2 regions of the Mycoavidus cysteinexigens genome follow, and region 2 is predicted to be linked to the other one. Evidence: predicted binding sites of a transcription regulator. Region 2 holds the regulator's gene; the other holds the start of a gene.

Region 1 (3,420 bases), 1.4 Mb from region 2:
CCAATTTGAGTAATGGGACCAAGATGCTCGCGATAAACACCAGCGTCGCTAGCGCCCAGGAGCCGTTGGCCCAGAAAAGGGCGATCCCGCTCATAATTGTGTCATCTCGGATGCCAAAGGGGGATTGGGTGCGCATTACGGGTAATAAATTAGCCGGCAGATAGAGGATCGCAGCGGCGCTTAAGAATGCCCAGGTACGCGTTAGGCTATTCGGTTTGCGTAGATAAAGCCGGTGACCGCAGCGCATGCAATGCAAATGGTGGTGGGTGGAGAGAGCAGGCTCATAACGATGGACGTGTTGGCAGATAGGGCAAGCCACTAAGCCAGCCTGCTTAGCGCTCAGACGTTTCATTGCGAAAAGGCCTTGGCGGATGCGTTGGCCAGTTTGTGTTTACTCTCCAGCTGGCTATCGGTTGTCTTTGCTGCGGCATGAGCGAGTCGCCAAAAATGCTGGGGATTAAATGTACTCAGTGAGGTAAGCAGTAAAGTCAGCACACCAAAGGCAAACAGCGCCGCACCAGGAATCACGTGCGCTAGACTCGATAATTTAACTAGAGTAATAAGAATACCAAGCATAAATACTTCGAGCATAGCCCATGGCCGCACGCATTGAATTATGCGCGCTACGAGATTAAAGCCAGGCGCTATGCGGCCCGCTTGCAATGGAGCTAGCAAATAGATCAACGCAGCGAGTTCTGCCAGGGGGCACAAGATGGTTGCGCTAAAAATAAGTATCGCCACAATCGGCGAGCTTTCGCGCCAGAGTTGTTCAATCCCGCTAAGCAAAGTGGTTTGACTAGAGCTTCCTTGTATTTCGAGTGTAGCAATCGGAAAGCTGTTAGCAATGACGAACATAATCATGCTCGCTAGTGCCAAGGCGAGCAGGGTGTGGGTATGATGCACCACAGGCTGATCAAGTATGGCCCTGCATTGTGCACAGCGCGCAACCGATCGTTTGTCCAGCAGGACTTTACGATGTAGGGTGTCGCACTTGCTGCAAGCGAGTAGTTCATTAGTTTGCGTATTGTGTTGTAGTACCATAATCGCTTAATGATTTAGAACGCTAAGACGGAATATAAAAAGGAGATTCTTTCATGACTCAGACACCAGCTCTTACCACTTCATCTAAATATACCTCACCTGCCATTGCGTTGCACTGGTTGATTGCGCTTTTGATAATCTGCACCTTTGGCTTAGGGTGGGTGATGACGGATCTTCCGGCGGGTACGCCAAATAAAATGCAGTATTACGCATGGCATAAATGGCTGGGCGTCACTGTATTTATGTTTGCGGTCTTGCGCGTGCTATGGCGGGCTACGCATCGGCCGCCGGCGTTACCTTCTCAGTTACCTATTTGGCAGCGTTGGGCCGCGCATTTAGTGCATTTTCTACTTTATCTGGTGATGTTTGCCGTGCCTTTGTCAGGCTATTTATTGAGCTCGTCAGCAGGTGCGCCGGTGGTTTATTTAGGCCTGGTGCAGTTACCCGCACTGATAGATCCTGCTCCTGCACTGAAACCCATTTTTAGAACCGCGCATGTTTATTTAAACTATGCGCTCGCAACCTTGGTGCTTCTACATTTCTTAGCGGCGCTTAAACATCGGTTCATTGACCGCAATGGTGTGCTTGCGCGCATGTTGCCATGGTGTAAGTGTAAGTAATAAGGTATGCTTTTTGGCAATCAGGCTTGCTAAGTAACCTGTTTTTTTATACAGTATATGGTATGCTAATTTGCTAGGCGGTATTTAGACGGAGCGCCGCTTGTCTCTACAAAGGATGATTCATGGAAGGAAGTAAAAAAGGTCAAGCTCAAGCGAGTTTAACCGCTGAAAAAGGCAAAGCGCTTAGCGCCGCACTTGCGCAAATTGAGAAGCAATTTGGCAAAGGCTCAATTATGCGTTTGGGCGACGGTGAAGTGGTTGAAGATATTCAAGTCGTTTCTACGGGCTCGCTAGGACTTGATATTGCGCTTGGGGTAGGCGGCTTGCCGCGGGGTCGTGTGGTGGAAATTTACGGACCGGAATCTTCGGGGAAAACCACGTTGACTCTACAGGTGATCGCCGAGATGCAAAAAATTGGCGGCACCTGTGCCTTTATTGATGCGGAGCACGCTCTTGATGTTCAATATGCGGCAAAGCTTGGCGTCAAAGCGTCTGATCTTCTGATTGCACAACCTGATACAGGTGAGCAGGCGCTTGAAATTGCAGATGCGTTGGTGCGCTCTAGCTCGGTCGATTTAATTGTCATTGACTCGGTTGCCGCGCTTGTGCCCAAAGCTGAAATTGAAGGCGAAATGGGCGACTCTTTGCCTGGGCTGCAAGCACGTTTAATGTCACAAGCATTGCGTAAGCTCACCGGAACGATCAAACGGACAAATTGCTTAGTTATTTTTATCAATCAGATCCGAATGAAAATCGGCGTGATGTTCGGTAACCCGGAAACCACAACGGGCGGCAACGCGCTGAAGTTTTATGCTTCGGTACGGCTCGATATTCGTCGGATTGGCTCAATCAAAAAATCGGATGAGGTGATTGGGTCTGAAACCCGCGTGAAAGTGGTCAAGAATAAAGTCGCTCCGCCATTTCGTGAGGCCATTTTTGATATTTTGTATGGCGAAGGCATTTCTCGTGAGGGTGAAATCATCGACCTTGGCGTACAAGCTAAAGTTGTTGAAAAGGCGGGCGCTTGGTATAGCTACAATGGTGAGCGGGCAGGGCAAGGAAAAGATAATGCACGAGAGTACTTACGTGAAAACCCGGACATTGCACGTGAGATTGAAAACAAAGTACGGGCTTCATTTGGCGTGAATGCAGTGACAATCGCTGATGAAATTCAAGAAAAAGTTTAAACAACCGCGCACAGCGGAGGCCAGCATGATTTCTCGGTCGTCTGTTGGCCTTACCCTCTCTCAAAAAGCCTAATATGTTGCGACAATGTACGCTAAACCTAGTTTAAGGGCGCGCGCGTTGGGTTATCTGTCGCGGCGAGAACACAGCCGTGCTGAATTACATCGCAAATTAGCCTCTTATGCAGAACATGAAACAGACCTGAATGTTCTACTGAATGTTTTGCAAGAAGAAGGTTATTTATCCGATGCTCGCTTTGCTGAAAGTGTGGCGCATCGTCGCGCGGCGCGTTGCGGCGTGCGTCGGATTATTAACGAACTCAAGCAGCATGAGCTGGACGCTACGTTAATCGAACAGATTGGCGCAGATTTACAGTCATCTGAATTAACCCGTGCTAAAGCTATTTGGCGTAAAAAATACGGAAACTTACCCACTACTTCTATCGAGCGCGCGCGCCAAACGCGTTTTTTGGCGATGCGCGGGTTTGCTCACGCAACCATCGTAAGTCTGCTAAGCGGCTGCGATGAAGAGTGAGAGCTATGTTAAAATCAAGGGTTTCAAAGGCCTGTTTAAA
Region 2 (3,420 bases):
GGCCAAAAATATAAGGCGCCATTTTTGGGTGCCAAAAACGCGTTTGGTGTCCAAAATGAACACCCGCCTCTAACATTTGTCGCATTGTAATAGACATAAAAATACTCCATAAGGGTTAGGTCTAAAACCAGCTGCGATACCCATTTTTAGCTTAACGAATAAGACTATGGGCACCCCGGATGCGCTGGCTTGCTGATTTGGCTTGCGCTGTGACCCGGATATATGACGCCCAATTTTTGAACGCCCTATCAAAGACTCAAGCAGAACCAACTGAATATTTTAACACTGATTTAATAAGTATCGAAGATACTTTGCAGCCGACTCGTCGGCGCCGGCTGGTCGCCGCTGAGCGCCAACATCAATAACACCCGCGCTTTATATGGATTTAATGTACCTGCGCTCACAAAACCTAATTCATCATCAGGCACAACGCCATTACGCATCACATGCCCCGCTCCGACTCGACTGGCCCGCACCACTGCCACCCCGCGCCTGACTGCTTGGGCCAACGCCTGTTGCAAGGGGGCGCCCAGTGAACCATTGCCAGTCCCCGCGGCGACAATACCGCGCACCCCCGCCGCCATGAGCGCGTCGACTAAAACCGTGGATGCTCCAGCATAATTCATCACAATTTCAACCAGCGGCCAAGCCTCAAGCGGCGCCTCCAGCTCACTCGCGCAGGTATGTCGCCGTTGCGGCGCACGCTGAAATTCGACCCGTCCATCTTGCACCCACCCGAGCGCACCGACCTCCGGTGAGCGAAATGCGTCTACTGCATAAGTACTCGTCTTAGTTACATCACGCGCACAATGAATTTGGTTATTTAAAACCACCAACACGCCTTGGCCAATCGCCGCTTGATGCGCCGCGACCGTCACTGCATTAAAAAGATTCAGCGGCCCATCCGCCGACAGTGCGGTAGCGGGCCGCATAGCGGCGGTAAGCACCACGGGTTTGGAGCTTTTAACCCCTAAATGGAGCAAAAAAGCCGTTTCTTCAAGCGTATCTGTGCCATGCGTAATCACCACCCCATCAATTTCGGCGCGCGTCAGCAACGCATTCACACGATAGACAAGCTGCGACCAATAAGCCAGTGTCATATCCTTGCTATCTATTTGAACACTTTGCTCAGCTTCGATATGGGCCACTGAAGCTAGCACTGGCAGCGCTTCAAGCAAGTCCTCAATCTCCAATATGCCTGCTTGATAATGAGCGGTTAACGAAACCGCCGCCGGTGCAGCGGCCGTGGTCCCGGTCAACGCGCCGGCAATCGTGCCGCCCGTAGCGACCACAGCAATCCGCGGCAAACACGCAGAAGATGCAGAAGAAGCTGAGGTGGGAAGAAAATCTGCAAGCATTCCATTAAATCGCTGAGAGGGGAACAAAATAAGCCGGCTATGAATATCATGGCGAACCGAGCGCAACTCAAACACCTATGACGCGAACTTATTTCAAAACGGGCGAACAATACTCCGAAACTTAAGCAAACGCTAGCCAACACTGTTGTATAAACACGAACGACAAACCCGCTGCCGGTTATGCCAACAAAAGCTCAATGCCGTCACGGCGCCAGACAAACTACGGCTGCCTGGCAGCAGAAAGCAAGCACCGGCTTTCATTCATATACAAAACGCTTTATACTGTATAAAAAAACAGGCCCATTCGCTTAAATACGTAATCACACTATGCCCAAACTCACCGTACGGCAACAGCAAGTTTTCAATTTGATCCGCCACGCGATTAAGCAAAGCGGCTTTCCCCCAACCCGGGCAGAAATTGCCGCTCAGCTTGGCTTTAGCTCAGCTAACGCGGCTGAAGAGCATCTCCGAGCACTGGCGCGCAAAGGCGTGATTGAACTCACTGCAGGCGCCTCGCGCGGCATCAAGCTGAAAACGGCCGCAACCCAAGCCAGGTCGCGCCAGCCTACGCTACCTGACGCCAGCTTCATGCAACTATCACTCCCCTTGATTGGCCGCGTAGCCGCAGGCAGCCCGATTCTCGCTACCGAACATATTATTCAACATTATCAATGCGACCCCTCCTTATTCGCCAGCCGGCCGGATTATTTACTGCATGTACGCGGCCTATCGATGCGCGATGCAGGCATTCTAGATGGGGATTTACTTGCGGTACGGCGTCAACCTGAAGCTCAAGACGGCCAGCTAATCATCGCCCGGCTTGATCATGAGGTCACGGTCAAACGCTTCAAGCGACACGGCAAAAAAGTGGAGCTGATTGCGGAAAACCCGGATTACCCTAACTTGGTGATTGAACCTGAGCAGGTAGACTTCGCCCTTGAAGGCATCGTAGTTGGCTTAATCCGACCGAGCGCATTTTAAACTCTATCCTCCATCCTCTTAACGCTTCCTCAAACCCCTTATTTCTTTCGCTAGGCTTAACCTTTGAGCTGCGCCATCAGACTATCAGTTAAAATATATTTTTTTATAGTTTTTATGAGTGACTCAGTCACTCTTCCCTGAAGTGCGATTGTTGATGTATCTACAAAAGCAGCTTCAATTTATGACTTTTTCATGACTCAGAATATATTGCGCAATGGCGTCAACGCGGATGCAGCGCTACCTAACGTGTCCTCAGTTGGGATAAACAGTCGCCGCCGCGTTTGCGTCGCGCCTATGATGGACTGGACGGATCGTCACTGCCGCTACTTCCATCGACTCATAACGCGCCATACCTGGCTTTATACAGAGATGGTGACCACAGGCGCCCTATTGCATGGCAATGCCGAACAACATTTTGCATTTAACGAAAAAGAGCACCCGCTTGCATTACAACTTGGCGGTAGCGAACCCAGTGAGCTAGCCCGCTGCGCCAAACTTGCCGCCACCGCGAATTATGATGAAATCAATCTGAATTGCGGCTGTCCGTCTGAGCGCGTGCAACGCGGCGCATTTGGCGCCTGTCTCATGGCAGAGCCCGCGCTGGTCGCCGATTGCGTGCGCGCAATGTGCGACGCAGTATCTCTTCCGGTCACCGTAAAACACCGCATTGGCATTAACGACCGAACGGATTACGCATTTGTGCGCGATTTTGTGGGAACTGTAGCGGATGCGGGTTGCCGCACTTTTATTGTGCACGCCCGCAATGCGATCTTAGGTGGACTCAGCCCGAAAGAAAACCGCACGATTCCCCCGCTCCGCTACGATTACGTTCACCACTTAAAGCGCGACTTCCCCGAGCTTGAAATCATTTTAAATGGCGGCATTCAAACCCTTGAACAGATTGAAGAACACCTGGCTCAGGTAGATGGCGTTATGATCGGCCGCCAAGCCTACCACCAACCTTGGTTATTAGCGAGCGTTGACCGCGCTTTCTACCAGGCCGCCACCCCCATGCCACAACGGGCGGAAATTGAAGCAGAATTTATTGCTTATGCTGCGCAGGAGCTTGAGCACGGCACTT

Evidence for each region. The regulator LexA, encoded in region 2, represses DNA repair genes until DNA is damaged. The targets are predictions, from matches to a motif close to ACTGTATNNNNATACAGT.
Region 1: the regulator LexA is predicted to act here: its motif matches at 1,699-1,716, upstream of recA (recombinase RecA).

The regions. Positions count from the first base shown of each region.
Region 1 is NZ_AP018150.1:2,406,163-2,409,582, reverse strand. Features, by position in the region: gene MCB1EB_RS10175 (paraquat-inducible protein A) at 1-352, opposite strand, end outside; gene MCB1EB_RS10170 (paraquat-inducible protein A) at 349-1,041, opposite strand; gene MCB1EB_RS10165 (cytochrome b) at 1,095-1,661, shown strand; gene recA (recombinase RecA) at 1,784-2,848, shown strand; gene recX (recombination regulator RecX) at 2,934-3,380, shown strand.
Region 2 is NZ_AP018150.1:1,021,150-1,024,569, reverse strand. Features, by position in the region: gene rpsB (30S ribosomal protein S2) at 1-97, opposite strand, end outside; gene MCB1EB_RS04375 (asparaginase) at 291-1,358, opposite strand; gene lexA (transcriptional repressor LexA) at 1,686-2,339, shown strand; gene dusA (tRNA dihydrouridine(20/20a) synthase DusA) at 2,586-3,420, shown strand, end outside.